Regions from separate parts of the Micromonospora pallida genome, predicted to be linked through region 1. Evidence: riboswitches for the same ligand, from Rfam matches in the RefSeq annotation. Region 1 holds a riboswitch; the other holds the start of a gene.
What was found. A riboswitch is a leader RNA that binds a small molecule or an ion and turns the genes downstream of it on or off. The one in region 1 is predicted to bind thiamine pyrophosphate.
Positions count from the first base shown of each region.

Region 1 (7,683 bases):
CGCCGACGCCGCCGACGCCGCACCCGTCCGGGGCCCGGCCGCCGGCGCTGCCCGCCGAGGCGCTGCCGAAGCATGTCGCGGTGGTGATGGACGGCAACGGCCGGTGGGCCAAGGATCGGGGCCTGCCCCGCACCAAGGGGCACGAGGCGGGGGAGTTCTCCCTCTTCGACACCATCGAGGGCGCGATCGAGTTGGGCATCCCGTACCTCTCGGCGTACGCCTTTTCCACCGAGAACTGGCGGCGCTCGCCCGACGAGGTCCGCTTCCTGATGGGCTTCAACCGGGACGTCATCCGGCGTCGCCGGGACCAGCTCGTCGAGCTGGGCGTCCGGGTGGTCTGGTCGGGGCGGGCCGGTCGGCTCTGGAAGAGCGTGATCAGCGAGTTGCAGACCGCCGAGGAGATGTCGACGGACAACTCCACGCTGACCCTCCAGTTCTGCGTCAACTACGGCGGCCAGGCCGAGATCGCGGACGCCGCCGCCGCGATCGCCCGGGACGCCGCCGCCGGCAAGCTCGACCCGGCGAAGGTCACCGAGAAGACGGTCGCGAAGTATCTGTACCACCCGGAGGTCCCCGAGGTGGACCTCTTCCTCCGGCCCTCCGGCGAGGAGCGGATCTCCAACTTCCTGCTCTGGCAGAGCGCGTACGCCGAGCTGGTCTTCCTGGACACCCTCTGGCCGGACTTCGACCGCCGGCACCTCTGGTACGCCTGCGAGCTGTACGCGCAGCGCGACCGGAGGTTCGGGGGTGCCCTGCCCAACCCGGTCGCCCCGCCCGCCCCGACCGTCTGAGCCCCGGGTACCGCACAGGGCGTTGACCGTGTCGGGTGACCTGCCACGCAGCGCGGCTTACGGTTCGCCGTACCTGGGTACTGCCTGGTCAGCAGCTATCCACGGAGGTGAACCGACGATGATCCAGAAGCGGATCGGACAGTGGGCGATCATGGCGGTCGCGGTGCCGCTGGCGGCTGTCGGCGCGCGCCGACTCAGCCACACCATCGAGGCCCGGCGCGGCCCGTCCGGCATCAGCCGGCTGCTCAGCAAGGGGGCCGACATCCTGCGGCCGCAGAAGGCGAAGCGACGGCGTCGGTTCTGGTGACACCGCCGCCCCGCGCGTTCCGCGCACGGCGGGGCCCGTCCGGCGTACGAGGGGGTTCGTTGGACGTGCGACGGGGTTGCGGTGGCGGGTTTCCGACCGCCCGCCGCAACCCCGCTCGCGGTACGAGGAGTTTGATAATTAGCATCGAGGCGTGCCGTATGAGCAGGCCGAGTACCGCCGGATCGCGGACCGGATCACTCAGCAGATCAGATCCGGCGAGTTGACGGCGCACGACAAGCTGCCGTCCACCGCCGAACACCACGTCTCGCTCGCCACCGTGAACCGCGCCTTCGGACTGCTGCACGATCGTGGGCTCGTGTACGGCCGGCAGGGCAAGGGCGTCTTCGTGGCCGAGGGACACGCGTCAAGCTGATCGGGGTCACCCGAACAGACGCGTTCGTACCCGTGTCAGTTCTCGGCGAGGCGGGCCTCGATGTGGGCGACCTTGCTGGTGAGGGCGTCGGTCACGCCCGGTCGTACGTCCGCCTTGAGTACGACGCTGACCCGGGGTGCCTGCGCGGCGACCACGTCTACTGCCTGTTTGACCACCGCCATCACCTCGTCCCACTCGCCCTCGACGGTGGTGAACATGGCGTCGGTGCGGTTCGGCAGGCCGGACTCCCGGACCACCCGGACCGCCTCGGCGACCAGGTCACCGACCGACTCACCGACGCCGAGCGGGGTAATCGAGAACGCGATCAGCATGCCGCCGATCGTCTCCGGTAATTCGGGTGCGCGCCAGCCGGACGTCGGATAGCGTCCTGGACATGCGCTACTGACGCCCTGTGCCGAGCCAGGTCCACCGCCATCGCCGTGGACCGTGCCGCCGGGCGTGCGCGTACCCGTCCGTCGCTGTCGCGACGTCTCCGTGGTCGGCCGTCCCGGGGCATTCCCGTTCCCCGCTCGCCGACCGTACCGGCCGCTCCGGACGGTCCCTCGTTGAAGGAGGCACCGTATGCCTGCCAAGCGCAAGCCGAAGAAGTCCCGTCCGTCCGCGCCGAAGCCGTCCCTGCTGGAGGTGACCCCGCCGGACCTGGACACGATCGCGGTGGCTCCGGTGAGTCTGCCGGCCGGTTCCACCCCGCCGCAGGCACCGAAGTCCGGGCCGCCCCAGCGGGGCGCGGCCTTCGCCGCCGGTAGCAGCCGTCCCGCCGCGCAGAGTCGCCAGTACGCCTTCCGGCGTAGCTGAGCCGCCAGTACGTCTTGCGGCGTAGCTGACCGGTCCCGGGTGGGTCGGGGCGACACACCGCCCCGACCCACCGTGCCCGGCGTGAAACCGGTCGATGCTGTCCCGCCGGTGAGGTATACCCGACCGAATGCGACCAGGCCCAGGACAGGTTCTGCACTTCTCCGAGGATCCGACGCTTCGTACCGCATGTCGCCCCAACCGCCCGCCAGGCCGACGCGTACGTCTGGGCCGTCGACCACGACCGCGCTCCCGGCTACTGGTTTCCCCGGCAGTGCCCCCGGGCGATGGCCTGGGTGCGGGCGGCGACCACCTCGGCGGACGACCACGCCCACGTCGCGGTCGAGCCGGTCGAGCCGCTTGGCCCACCCGAGCCGGTGGGCGACCTGTTCGAATGCCACGCCGAGGCCGGAATCCAGCTCCGCGTGCTGAACAACCTCTGGTCGTTCTGGGACGCCGTCACCACCAGCACGCTGGGTTTCAGCGGGATCCGGCTGCGCCACGCGTCCCCCCGCCCGCCGGCGTGACCCCCTGACCGGACCGTCGGCCGATCTCGATCGCCCGGCCGACCCAATGGTCTGGGTGGTAGCAGGGGTCCCCTCCTCATCAAAATGCGGTAACAGGGGACCCCTGCTACCACCAGTCCCCGGGTCAGCCGATCAGGGGGCGGAAGGTGCCGAGCGCGATGCTCACTCCCAGGGCCGCGCCGGCCAGCACCGTCGCCGCGACGACCAGCAGCCCGTCCGCGACGGTGAACCGCTGCCGGCGGGCGGTCGTACGTGGGGTGCCGGCGTCGAAGCCGCGCGCGTCCATCGCCACGGCCAGCCGGGTGCCCCGGCGGATCGCCCCGACCAGCAGCCCGAACGCGGTGGAGACGAAGAGCCGGAGCTTCGCCAGCGGGTTGCGGCCGGCGTCCACGCCCCGGGCCCGGCGGGCCAGGCTGATCATCTGCCACTCCTGACCGAGCATCGGCACCAGCCGGAACGCGGCCAGCGCGCCGATGGCGAACCGGGGCGGGGCCTTGGCGTTCTGGATCAGCGCGTCGGCCAGGTCGGTCGGGTCGGTGGTGGCGAAGACGATCACGCCGGGCAGCGCCACCGCGAGCATCCGCAGCACCAGCCCGAGCGCGGTGACCAGCACCCCGGTGGTCACCAGCACGGGGCCGGCGTCGACGAGTACCCGGCCCTCCCGCTCGGCAGCGAAGAGCACCAGGGTGACCACGATGCCGACCGCGCCGAGCAGCAGCGGCGCGGCCCGCCGGGCGAGCACCCCGTACCGGACCCCGAACAGCGGGAGCACGGCCAGTTCGATCGCGATGGCGATCGCCGGGGCGACCGGGTCGAGGGTGGCGACCAGGGTGAACGAGAAGAGCAGCGCCGCCGCGAGCTTCGCCACCGGATTGCGGCGGGCCAGCGGCGCGGTCGGGTCGGCGACCGGCTCGAGGCTGATCACGACCGCTCCTCCCCGCTGGCCCCGGTCGAGGCGGGCTTACCGTCCGCCCCGGCCTGCGACGCGGGGCGGCGCAGGATCACCCGCCGGTCGGCGAGGGCGTCGACGAAGTCCGGGTCGTGGGTGACCGTCACGATGCCGTGCCCGGCGTCGCGCAGCCCGGCGAACAGGTCGACCAGCTCCGACCAGGTGCGCCGGTCCTGCCCGAAGGTGGGCTCGTCGCAGATCAGCAGCCGGGGCGCGGTGGCCAGGGCGGTCGCCACGCTCAGCCGCCGCGCCTCCCCACCCGAGAGGGTGTATGGGTTGGCGAGGGCCAGCCGTTCCAGCCGGAGCCGGGTCAGCAGCTCGTCCACGGTGGCCCGGACGGTCGCCTCCGGTTGCCCGGTGCGGCGTGGCCCGAGGGCCAGCTCGTCGAAGACCGTACCGGTGACGAACTGGTGTTCCGGGTCCTGGAAGACCGAGCCGATCCGGTTGGCCAGCGCGGGTGCGCGCCAGCGGTGCGGGGAAGTACGCCGGTCGGTGCCGGCCAGTTCGGCGCTGGCGGTCAACCGGCCGGTGCCCGGTCGGAGCAGTCCGCCGAGGAGCAGCGCGAGGGTGGACTTGCCGGCCCCGTTCGGCCCGAGGACGGCGAGCGCCTCGCCGGCGCGTACCGGAAGATCGGTGGGGGCCAGCCGGGGCGGCAGGCCGAGCCGTTCGGCGGTGAGCAGCACCTCCCCGGGTGGCCGGGCCGCCCGGCGGGGCGGCACCGGGTGGCCGGGCACCCAGACCCCGTCGGCGGCGAGCGCGGCACCGTGCTCGGCGAAGACCCGATCGGGCGGGCCGTCAGCCCGCACCCCGCCACCGGCGGCGAGGACGACCACCCGGTCGACCAGCGGCAGCGCCTCGGCGACCCGGTGCTCGACCAGGACCAGTGTGGTGTCGGCGTCCACCGCGTCGGCGATCGCCCGCCGGATCAGGGCCGCCCCGGCCGGGTCGAGGTTGGCGGTCGGCTCGTCGAGCAGCAGCAACCCGGGCCGCAGCGCGAGCGCCCCGGCCAGGGCGAGTCGTTGCTGCTCCCCGCCGGAGAGCGCGGCGGTGGGCCGGTCGCGGTGGTACGGGAAGCCGACCCGGGCCAGCGCCTCGTCGACCCGGGGCCAGATCCGCTCGGCCGGCACCCCCCGGTTCTCCAGCCCGAACGCCACGTCGTCGCCGCAGCGGGCCATGACGAGTTGACTCTCCGGGTCCTGGAAGACCACGCCCACCCGGTCCCGCGCCCGGTGCGGCGGGAGCCCGTCGAGCCCGATGTCGCCCTCCTGCTCGCCGGAGTCCTCCGGCAGCAGTCCGGCCAGCGCGGCCAGCAGTGTGCTCTTGCCCGCGCCGGACGGCCCGAGCAACAGCACCCGCTCGCCGCTCTCGATGCGCAGGTCGACGTCCCGAACGGCCCACGCCTTCCGTCCCGCGTGCCGCCACCCGAATCCCCGGACCTCCACCCGCACCGCGTTCACCTCTCTGCACTGATCAAGAGGTTTGCGTCAGGGAATCGGCCTCCGGTTGACGCAAACCTCTTGATCAACACGGCAGAGCGGGGTGAGGGTCAGATGGGGGTGCGGTGGTTTCGGGCGGCGGGGAGGTGGGCCAGGGCTCCGGTGTTGGCCAGGGCGCTGGTCAGGGCGTAACCGCCGGCACCGGCGACCACCGCGGCGCTGACCACGGTGAGCAGCGCGTACGGGATGCGGTAGCCGACCAGGTCGTACTCGGCGTTCCAGACGAGGAAGTCGAACAGCGCCGCGCCGACACCGGTCAGCGCCCCGGCGAGCAGCGCGGTCGGCAGCCGGAAGCTGCGGTACCGGAAGGCGGCGAAGGCCAACTCCGCGCCGAGACCCTGGACGATGCCCTGCGGGATGACCGTGCCGGCCCACTGGCTGCCCAGCAGCGCGGACAGCACCGCCGCCACGGTCTCGCAGTACAGGGCCGCGCCGGGCTTGCGGATCACCAGGCCACCGACCACGGCCGGCATCAGCCAGACGCCGTAGATGAGGGTCTGCGCCGGCGGGAAGAAGGCGAACGCGCCGGATGTCGCGCTCCAGACCAGGCCCCAGGCCCAGAAGATGACGCCGAAGGCGACCGCGATCACCGAGGCGACCACGATGTCGACGGTACGCCAACGGGGGTTGTCGAGCTTGCTCATGTGTACGTGCTCCCAGTCCTGTGCGAACCAGGCAAACGCACGTCGTACGCCCGGTGGCACCGGACGACGACGCGGCTGGAGACTGACCGAACTCCCTGCGCTGGCATTACCCAGATCAGGTTCGAGGGTCTGCGGGCGGTGCCCACACTCTCAGCGCTGTGCGCTCCCCTGTCGGATGTGAAGTTGTTGCGCAGACGCTAGCACCGCGACGCGCCGGAACCCAGGGGCGATGTCCCTGTGATGACGTCGGCCACGTCACTGTCCGGGTTAGGGTGGGGCACTCCCCGTACCCGAGCCCGTCGATCCGGAAGGGACGACCGTGACCTCTGCCGACCAGGCCACGCCGGGTTCCGGCGCACCCAGTACGGCCGGGCCGCCCGCCGGAGCCGGCCCCGTCCCGGTGGCGGGTGGACCGGGGGAGAGGCCGGCGGCGGGCGGGGCGGGGCGGTGGCTGCGCGAGCGGGTCGGCTCGGTGGAGGTGCTGGCGGCGGTCCTGGTTCTGCTGGTGCTCTTCCGGGAGCCGATCGGCGCCGCGATCTCCGCACCGCGCATGCAGACCTGGACCACCGTTTTCGTCTCGGTCATGGTCCAGGCGGTGCCGTTCCTGGTGTTCGGGGTGCTGCTCTCGGCGGTGATCGCGGTCTTCGTACCGCGTTCGTTCTGGGCCCGGGCGCTGCCCCGACATCCGGCGCTCGCCGTGCCGGTGGCCAGCGCCGCCGGGGTGGTCCTGCCCGGGTGCGAGTGCGGGTCGGTGCCGATCGCCGGTTCGCTGATCCGCCGGGGGGTCACCCCGGCCGCCGCGCTGGCCTTCCTGCTCGCCGCCCCGGCGATCAACCCGATCGTGCTCACCGCCACCGCGGTCGCCTTCCCCGACAACCCGGAGATGGTCCTCGGTCGGGGCCTGGCCAGCCTGGTCGTCGCCATGATCATGGGTTGGCTCTGGCTGCGGCTGGGCCGGACCGACTGGATCCGGCTGCCACACCGACCCGACCTGGACGGCCTGGCCCGGGGTGTGGCGTTCTGGTCGGCGGTACGCCACGACGTGGTGCACGCCGGTGGGTTCCTGGTGCTCGGCGCGATGGCCGCCGCCAGCATCAACGTGCTGGTGCCGGAGCGCTGGTTGCAGACCCTGGCCGACGACCCGGTGCTCTCGGTGCTGGCCCTGGCGGTGCTGGCCGTGCTGCTGTCCATCTGCTCCGAGGCGGACGCCTTCGTCGCCGCGTCGCTGTCCCAGTTCTCGCTGACCTCCCGGCTGGTCTTCCTGGTGGTCGGTCCGATGGTGGACCTGAAACTCGTCTCGATGCAGGTCGGGGCCTTCGGCCGGCGGTTCGCGTTCCGGTTCGCCCCGACCACCTTCGTGGTGGCCGTCCTGGTGGCCGTCGGCGTGGGAACGGTGGTGGTCCGATGAACCGGCAGGCCCAGGCGGTCGTCCTGCTGCTGCTCGGGGGTGCGGTGCTGCGGGCCAGCCTCACCGACCTGCACCTGCGCTACGTCAAGGAGGGCCTGCAACCCTTCCTGGTCGCCGCCGGGCTGGTGCTGGTGGCCGCCGCCGCGATGACCCTCTGGTATGAACTGCGCCCCGACGCGGCCGACGACCCGGACGACCACGGCAAGGCGCGCGACCACGGGTACGACGATGCGCACGACCACGACCACGACGGGGCGCACGGGCACGGGGCGCGGGTCGGGTGGCTGCTCATCCTCCCGGTGCTCGGGCTGCTGCTGGTCGCCCCGCCGGCCCTCGGCTCGTACGCCGCCGGTCAGGCCGGGACGGTGCTGTCCG
Region 1 is NZ_FMHW01000002.1:7,540,471-7,548,153, forward strand. Features, by position in the region: gene GA0074692_RS32495 (isoprenyl transferase) at 1-791, shown strand, start outside; gene GA0074692_RS32500 (hypothetical protein) at 910-1,098, shown strand; gene GA0074692_RS32505 (GntR family transcriptional regulator) at 1,250-1,471, shown strand; gene GA0074692_RS32510 (MTH1187 family thiamine-binding protein) at 1,507-1,803, opposite strand; gene GA0074692_RS32515 (hypothetical protein) at 2,054-2,287, shown strand; gene GA0074692_RS36320 (DUF6886 family protein) at 2,455-2,811, shown strand; gene GA0074692_RS32525 (energy-coupling factor transporter transmembrane component T family protein) at 2,936-3,736, opposite strand; gene GA0074692_RS32530 (ABC transporter ATP-binding protein) at 3,733-5,208, opposite strand; gene GA0074692_RS32535 (ECF transporter S component) at 5,307-5,900, opposite strand; TPP riboswitch at 5,976-6,080, opposite strand; gene GA0074692_RS32540 (permease) at 6,301-7,308, shown strand; gene GA0074692_RS32545 (TIGR03943 family putative permease subunit) at 7,305-7,683, shown strand, end outside.

Region 2 (7,683 bases), 680 kb from region 1:
TGGCCCGGGGCGGCACCGATCCGGACCCGGCCAACGGCCCGGTCGACGGGGCCGCCGCGCTGGCGCCGGTCGCCCACGACGGGGTGGCCCGCCTCGGTGCCCGGGTCCGCCCCGGCCACTTCTCGCAGACCCACGACCGCCCCGAGCTGATGGCGAAGACCCTCGTCGAGGTCCTCTGGCGGGGTGACGATCACCGGGCCGGCCTGGACCGGCACGCGGCGATGGCCGCGCTCGGCCGGTACGAGCTGGCCGCCCAGGGCGACCAGCGGTTCGGCACGCTCTCCGGCGGGCAGCAGGCCCGGTTCCTGGTGTTGCTGCTGGAGCTGTCCGGCGCGACCCTGCTGCTGCTCGACGAGCCCACCGACAACCTCGACCTGGCCTCCGCCGAGGCCCTGGAGGAGGGGCTGAAGGCGTTCGCCGGCACGGTGGTCGCGGTCACCCACGACCGCTGGTTCACCCGCTCCTTCGACCGCTTCCTCCTCTTCGCCGGTGACGGCGAGGTCCGGGAGACCCCCGAGCCGGTCTGGGACGTCAGCTGACCTCGGGCGGTTGCGGGTTGGGGCGGTAGCAGGCGGGGTGGTAGCAGTTCTGGGGTGGTAGCAGCTTTGGGTGGTAGCAGGGGACCCTTGTTACCGCTTTTTGAGTAGCAGGGGACCCCTGCAACCAGCGCACCCTAGAGTTGATCTCGTGACAGAGATGACCTACCGCCGGTTGGGCGACTCGGGGCTCGTGGTGTCCGTGGTCGGTGTCGGCTGCAACAACTTCGGTCGCAAGCTCGACCAGGCCGGCACCCGGGCGGTGGTGGACGCCGCCATCGACGCCGGCATAACCCTTTTCGACACCGCTGACATCTACGGCGAGCCGAAGGGCGCGTCGGAGGAGGTGCTCGGCGCGGCGCTGAAGGGCCGCCGCGACGACGTCGTGCTGGCCACCAAGTTCGGCATGGACATGCAGGGCCTGAACGGCCCGGACCACGACGCCCGGGGGGCCCGCCGGTACGTCGTCCGGGCGGTCGAGGCGTCGCTGCGCCGGCTCGGCACCGACCACATCGACCTCTACCAGCTGCACGAACCCGACCCGGGCACGCCGATCGAGGAGACGCTTGCCGCCCTGGACGACCTGGTTCGCGCGGGCAAGGTGCGTTACCTGGGCAACTCCAACTTCGCCGGCTGGCAGATCGCCGACGCCGACTGGACCGCCCGGACCGCCGGCACGCACCGGTTCGTCAGCGCGCAGAACCGGTACAGCCTGCTGGAGCGGGAGGTGGAGACCGAGGTGGTGCCGGCGTGCGAGCGGTTCGGCCTCGGCCTGCTGCCGTTCTTCCCGCTCGCCGACGGCCTGCTCACCGGCAAGTACCGGCGTGGGGAGCAGCCGCCGTCGGGCAGCCGGCTCGCCGGGAGCGGACGGTACGCGCAGCGCCTCGCCACCGCCGACTGGGACACCATCGAGGCCATCGGGGCGTACGCCGACCAGCGGGGGCTCACCCTGCTCCAGGTGGCCATCGGCGGGCTGGCCGCCCAGCCGGCGGTGACGTCGGTGATCGCTGGCGCCACCACGCCGGAGCAGGTACGCGCCAACGCCGCGGCCGGCGCCTGGCAGCCGGACGCCGACGACCTGGCCGCCCTGCGCGCGCTCCTCTGACCAACCCCGGACCCCGCCGCCCGACTCCGGGGGCGGCGGGCCGGTCGGATCAGCCCAGGCCGTTGACCTGGGTCGCGGGTCGTCCGCGCAGCGCGGCGGCCACCATCCGGACCGTCCGGACGGGGTGTCGGAGTACGTCGTCGGCGGTGCAGCGGACCACCCGCCAGCCCGCCGCGCGGAGCGCGTGGAACCGGGTCGCCTCCTGGCGGAGCAGGTCCGGTTCCCGAGGCGGGCCGGGCTCGTACTCGACGGCGACCCGCCGGCCGGGATAGGCGAGGTGCACCCGGCCGACGAACTTTCCACCGGCGTCGTGCACGTCGTACCGCACGAGTGGTGTGGGCAACCCGGCGTCGAGCAGGAGCAGTCGCAGCCGGGTCTCCATCGGGGCGCCGGCGACCGGCTCGACCACGGAGAGCACCTCCCGCAGCAGCGGCAGGCCGGGCCAGCCGGCGCGCTGGGTCGCGTACTCGCGCAGTGCGGACAGATCCACCGCGCGGTGGTGCAGCAGCGCGTCGACAGCCACCACCGCCTCGGTGCGGGGTGGCCGGCGACCGAGGTCGAAGGCCGTCCGGAGCGCGGTGGTGACGGGTAGTCCCTCGTGGACGGTGAGATCGGACTCCGCCAGGACCGAGCGGGTGACGGCGACCCGGGAGTGCGGGCGCATCCGGGCCGCGCGGGGCAACACCACGGTGACCGGCGCGTCCCCCGGAGGCAGTCCCGCGCCCCACAGGTACGCCGCGCTCGGTCCGGCGAGCGCGGCCCCGGCCGGGAGCACCAGCGCCACGGCCTCGCACCACATGCGATGGTTGTCCGGCCGGTGGGCGGCCCGGTGCACGTAGACATCGGGCAGCAGACGCTGCCAGGCGAGCCCGCGCAACATCGTCCAGGTGAGAAGGCCGTTGCCCACGGCGGTGCTACCGCGGAAGGGCCGGGATTCGAGACCGGGCGGAACCTGGGGTAGGCGCGGCATCAGGACAGCATGACGTGACCAGAGGGTGACGCGCTGCCCCCGAAGGGTAATTGTGAGATTTTTTCCACTGTCGCCACTGCCGGAAAACCGTCCCGACCTGCGGAAATGTGGCCGCCGCGTGCTTGGCGGATTTCCTGATCCGTCGTACGGTGTGGCACGCAAGTAACCCACGGGAGCCCGGTGGACCGGGCTGAGAGGGGGGCTGGGAGCCCCCGACCGTCGAACCTGATCCGGGTAATGCCGGCGCAGGGAGGAGAAGTTGCCATGCCGTCCCTTGGCCGACTGCACCTTGTCACCGACACCCGCCCCGGACGCGATCCGCTCGCCGTGGTCCGGGCCGCCCTCGGCATCGCCGGTCCCGAGCTGGTGGTGCAGGTCCGGGTCGAGGACTCCGCCACCGACCGTGAGGCGTACGACCTGACGGGCCGGATCCTCGACCTGTGCGCGCCGGCCGGCGCGACGTGCCTGGTCAACGACCGGTTGCACGTGGCGATCGCGGTCGGCGCGGCGGGCGGCCACGTGGGCGCGGACGATCTGCCGGTCGACGCGGCCCGCCGGATACTCGGCCCCGACGCGGTGCTCGGCGCGAGCGCCCGGGACCCGGTCGTCGCTGCGCGGGCGGTCGCCGCCGGGGCCGGCTACCTCGGCGTCGGCCCCTGTCACCCGACCGCCACGAAGGACGGCCTGCCGGCACCGATCGGTGTGGACGGGATACGCGCGGTGGCCGAGGCGGTACCGGTACCGGTGCCGGTGATCGCCATCGGCGGAGTGACCGCGGCGACGGTGCCGGCGCTGCGCGCCGCCGGGGCGTACGGGGTAGCGGTGGTCGGGGCGCTCTCCACCGCCGCCGACCCGGCCCGCGTGACCGCCGAACTGCTCGGAGCCCTCAGGTGGTAGCAGGGGACCCTTGCTCATCAAAAAGCGGTAACAGGGGTCCCCTCCTTGCACCGGAGGTGGCGGTGGTGGGGGGTGGGGCCGTGGGGTGGGCGGTGGCTTGGCGCTGCGCCGCCCGGGGAATGTCGGTGACCGTGCACGACCCGGCGTCCGGGTCGGGGGCGTCCACCGTGGCCGCCGGGATGCTCGCCCCGGTCGCCGAGGCGTACTTCGGGGAGAGCGCGCTGACCGGGCTGCTCGTCGCGTCCGCCGCCCGCTGGCCGACGTTCGCCGCCGAGCTGACCGCCGCCAGCGACGTCGACCTGGGGTACCGCACCGAGGGCACCCTGATCGTCGGGCTCACCGGTGACGACCTGGCCGAGGTGCGCCGGCTCGGGGCGTACCAGCAGGAGCTGGGGCTGCCGGTCACTCTGCTGCGCCCCAGTGGGCTGCGGGTCCGCGAGCCGGCGCTCGCCCCCCGGGTGCGCGGCGGTGCGTTCGCCCCCGGCGACCACCAGGTCGACCCCCGCCGCCTGCTGGTGGCCCTGCGGTCCGCCGCCGAGCGGGCCGGCGCGGTGCTGGTCGAGGCCTCGGTCGACCAGCTCGGCGAGCTGGCCGCGCCGGCCGTCGTGGTCGCCGCAGGCTGCGGCACCGCCGCCCTCACCGGCCTGCCGATCCGGCCGGTGAAGGGGCAGATCCTCCGGCTCCGCGCGCCCGGTGGCGGCCCGCCGGGCTTCCGGCACGTCGTCCGGGGGTACGTCGACGGCGAGCAGGTGTACGTCGTGCCCCGGGCCGACGGGGAGGTGGTGGTCGGGGCGACCGTCGAGGAGCGGACGGATCCGGCCGTCACCGCCGGGGCGGTGCTGCGGCTGCTCCGGGCGGCCGTCGACCTGCTGCCCGAGCTGGCCGAGTACGACCTGGTCGAGACGACCGTCGGATTCCGTCCCGGCACCCCGGACAACGCCCCGGTCCTCGGCGCGCTCCCCGGCCGACCCGGGGTGCTCGTCGCGGCGGGCCACCACCGGCACGGCATCGTGCTCACCCCGGTCACCGCCGACCTGGTCGCCGACCTGGTCACCACCGGGGCCCCCGACCCGATGCTCGCCCCCTTCACCCCGGACCGGTTCGCCCCGCCCATGCGGCCGGCGACCGGTCCGTGACTCCACGAAGGCGTGTCCCGCACGGGTCCGTGCACTCGGAGCGCGACACGGGAGCCCGTGATCTGCAACGGAAGGACGACAGGTGGAACTGACGGTCAACGGCGTCGGGCGGAGCCTGCCCGACACGGCGACGGTGGTGGACCTGGTTCGCGCGGTCACCGCCGACCATCGCGGGGTGGCGGTCGCGGTCAACGGCGAGGTGGTGCCCCGGACCGGCTGGCCGGCCACGGCGCTGCGCGACGGTGACCGGGTCGAGGTGCTCAGCGCGGCGCAGGGCGGGTGAGCGCGGTGTCCTTCCTCCTCGGCGGTACGACGTTCACGTCCCGGCTGATCCTGGGCACCGGTGGCGCGGCCAACCTGCACGTGCTGGAACGGGCGATCCGTGCCTCCGGCACCGAACTGGTCACCCTGGCGCTGCGCCGGGTCGACCCGACCAGCGGGCACGGCGGCCTGCTGGACCTACTCGACCGGTGCGGGGTGCGGCTGCTGCCCAACACCGCCGGTTGCTACACGGCCGGGGAGGCGGTGAAGGTCGCCCACCTGGCCCGGGACGCGTTCGACACCGACTGGGTGAAGCTAGAGGTGATCGGCGACGAGCGGACGCTCCTGCCCGACGGGGTGGAACTGCTGCGCGCCGCCGAACAGCTCGTCGACGACGGGATCACCGTCCTGCCGTACACCTCGGACGATCCGGTGCTGGCCCGGCGGCTGGCCGACGTGGGCTGTGCGGCGGTGATGCCGGCCGGCGCGCCGATCGGCTCCGGCCTCGGCGTCACCAATCCACACCACATCAGGCTGATCCGGCAGGAGGTCGACGTGCCGGTGATCCTGGACGCCGGCATCGGCACCGCCAGCGACGCCGCGCTCGCCATGGAACTCGGCTGTGACGCGGTGCTGCTGGCCAGCGCGGTCACCCGGGCCGCAGACCCGGAGGCGATGGCCGGCGCGATGCGCCACGCCGTCGAGGCCGGACGTCTCGCGTACCGGGCCGGTCGGATCCCGCGTCGTTTCCACGCCCTGGCCTCCACACCCGACGAAGGACGGCCAGACCTGTGACGACGCAGACCGCCCGGGTGGATCGGAGCACGCACGAGCCCCGACCGGGGCCGTCCATGGGCGCCATCCCCACCGGGGTCGTCGCACTGACCGACCGGCGGCTGGCTCGACGGCCACTGCCCGAGGTCGTGGCGGCGGCGGTGGCCGGGGGAGTGCGCTGGGTGGTGCTGCGCGAGAAGGACCTGCCCCGGCCCGAGCGGGCCGCCCTCGCCGCCGAACTCCGGGCGATCCTGGCCGAGGCGGGCGGCACCCTGGTCGTCGCCGGCCCCGACCCGCTGGACGGGGACGCCGTCCACCTGCCGGCCGCCGGCCCGTACCCGCCGCCGGACCTCCCGCTGGTCGGCCGATCCGGCCACGATCGGGCCGAACTGGCCCGACTCACCACCGAGGACTACGTCACCGTCTCGCCCGTCCATCCCACCCGCACCAAACCCGGGTACGGACCACCCCTGCACCCCGAAGGACTCGCCGACCTGATCCGGGCCAGCCCGGTGCCGGTGCTCGCCCTCGGCGGCATCGAGACCCCCGACCAGGTGCACGCCTGCGTCGCGGCCGGCGCCGTCGGCGTGGCAGTGCTCGGCGCCCTCATGCGCGCCGAACACCCAGCCCAGGCAGCAACGGCACTGACCCGCGCCTTCGAAGAGGCGGTCACCACGCTGACCCGCGCCTTCGCGGAGGCGGCCACCCCCGAACCACGAACCCGGCACGCCGAGCCGAAGATCTCCGACCCAGGGCAGCGGCCAGCCGTGGCCACGGATGCCGTCTCCAACGCAGGGCTGCGGCCGGGCGTGACCACGGCGGGATCAAGCCTGACCGCCCAGAGTGGGCACGTCCGGCCGCAGCCCTCCACCGCAACCACCGCGCCGGGCGGCCAACCGCGGCCCTCCACCGCAACCACCGAGGGAGCCGCGCAGGACGGACGCAGACAGTGACCCCGACGCAGCCTCCGACCGTACGCACCTGGAGTGAACGGGTGACCCCGACGACCGTGCTCACCGTCGCCGGCTCCGACTCCGGTGGCGGTGCCGGCATCCAGGCCGACCTGAAGGTCTTCGCCGCGCTCGGCGCGTACGGCACCAGCGTGGTCACTGCCGTGACCGCGCAGAACACCCGGGGCGTGGACGCCGTTCTGCCGCTGCCGCCGGCCACGGTCACCGACCAGCTCGACAGCGTGCTCGGCGACTTCCGGGTCCGGGCGGTCAAGACCGGCATGCTCGGCACCCCGGCGATCGCCGACGCGGTGGCCGGGGCGGCCCGGGCCGGGCGGCTGCCGAACCTGGTCGTCGACCCGGTGCTCGTCGCCACCAGCGGACACCGGCTCGGCGTGGTCGGCGCGGTCGAGCGGCTGCTGCCGTACGCGCTGGTGGTGACGCCGAACCGCGCGGAGGCCGAGGCCCTCACCGGAGCGCCGGTGACCACGGTCGGGGAGATGGTCGTCGCCGCCGAGGCGTTGGCCGCCGGCGGCCCGGCGTACGTCGTGGTCACCGGGGGCGACGTGGCCGCCGACGACGAGGCGGTCGACGTGCTGCACGGGCCCGGCGGCACCACCGTGCTCCGTGCGCCCCGGGTGGACACCCGGCACCACCACGGCACCGGCTGTTCGTTCTCGGCGGCGATCGCCGTCCGACTGGCAGCGGGCGACCCGGTGCCGACGGCGGTGGCGACCGCCAAGGAGTACGTCACCCGTGCGCTGACCGGCGCGCGGGACTGGGAACTGGGCGCGGGACGCGGCCCGCTGGACCACTTCGGCTGGTCCTGACGACCACCAGGGAGGCTGTCATGCAGGCACGACGCAAGGTCTACGTCGAGGGGTCCCGACCGGATGTCCGGGTGCCCTTTGCCGAGGTGGAGCTGACCGGGGACAACCCGCCGGTGCGGCTCTACGACACCTCCGGCCCCGGCTCCGACCCGGAGGTCGGGCTGCCGCCGCTGCGCGGGCCGTGGATCGCCGAGCGCGGCGACGTCGCCCCGGTGCGCGGGGCC
Region 2 is NZ_FMHW01000002.1:6,855,571-6,863,253, forward strand. Features, by position in the region: gene GA0074692_RS29375 (ABC-F family ATP-binding cassette domain-containing protein) at 1-539, shown strand, start outside; gene GA0074692_RS29380 (aldo/keto reductase) at 697-1,641, shown strand; gene GA0074692_RS29385 (hypothetical protein) at 1,691-2,611, opposite strand; TPP riboswitch at 2,771-2,880, shown strand; gene thiE (thiamine phosphate synthase) at 2,876-3,508, shown strand; gene thiO (glycine oxidase ThiO) at 3,502-4,644, shown strand; gene thiS (sulfur carrier protein ThiS) at 4,727-4,927, shown strand; gene GA0074692_RS29405 (thiazole synthase) at 4,924-5,700, shown strand; partial or broken gene GA0074692_RS36780 (thiamine phosphate synthase) at 5,757-6,347, shown strand; gene thiD (bifunctional hydroxymethylpyrimidine kinase/phosphomethylpyrimidine kinase) at 6,674-7,459, shown strand; gene thiC (phosphomethylpyrimidine synthase ThiC) at 7,480-7,683, shown strand, end outside.
Region 2: another riboswitch for thiamine pyrophosphate. It lies ahead of thiE (thiamine phosphate synthase); the one in region 1 lies ahead of GA0074692_RS32535 (ECF transporter S component).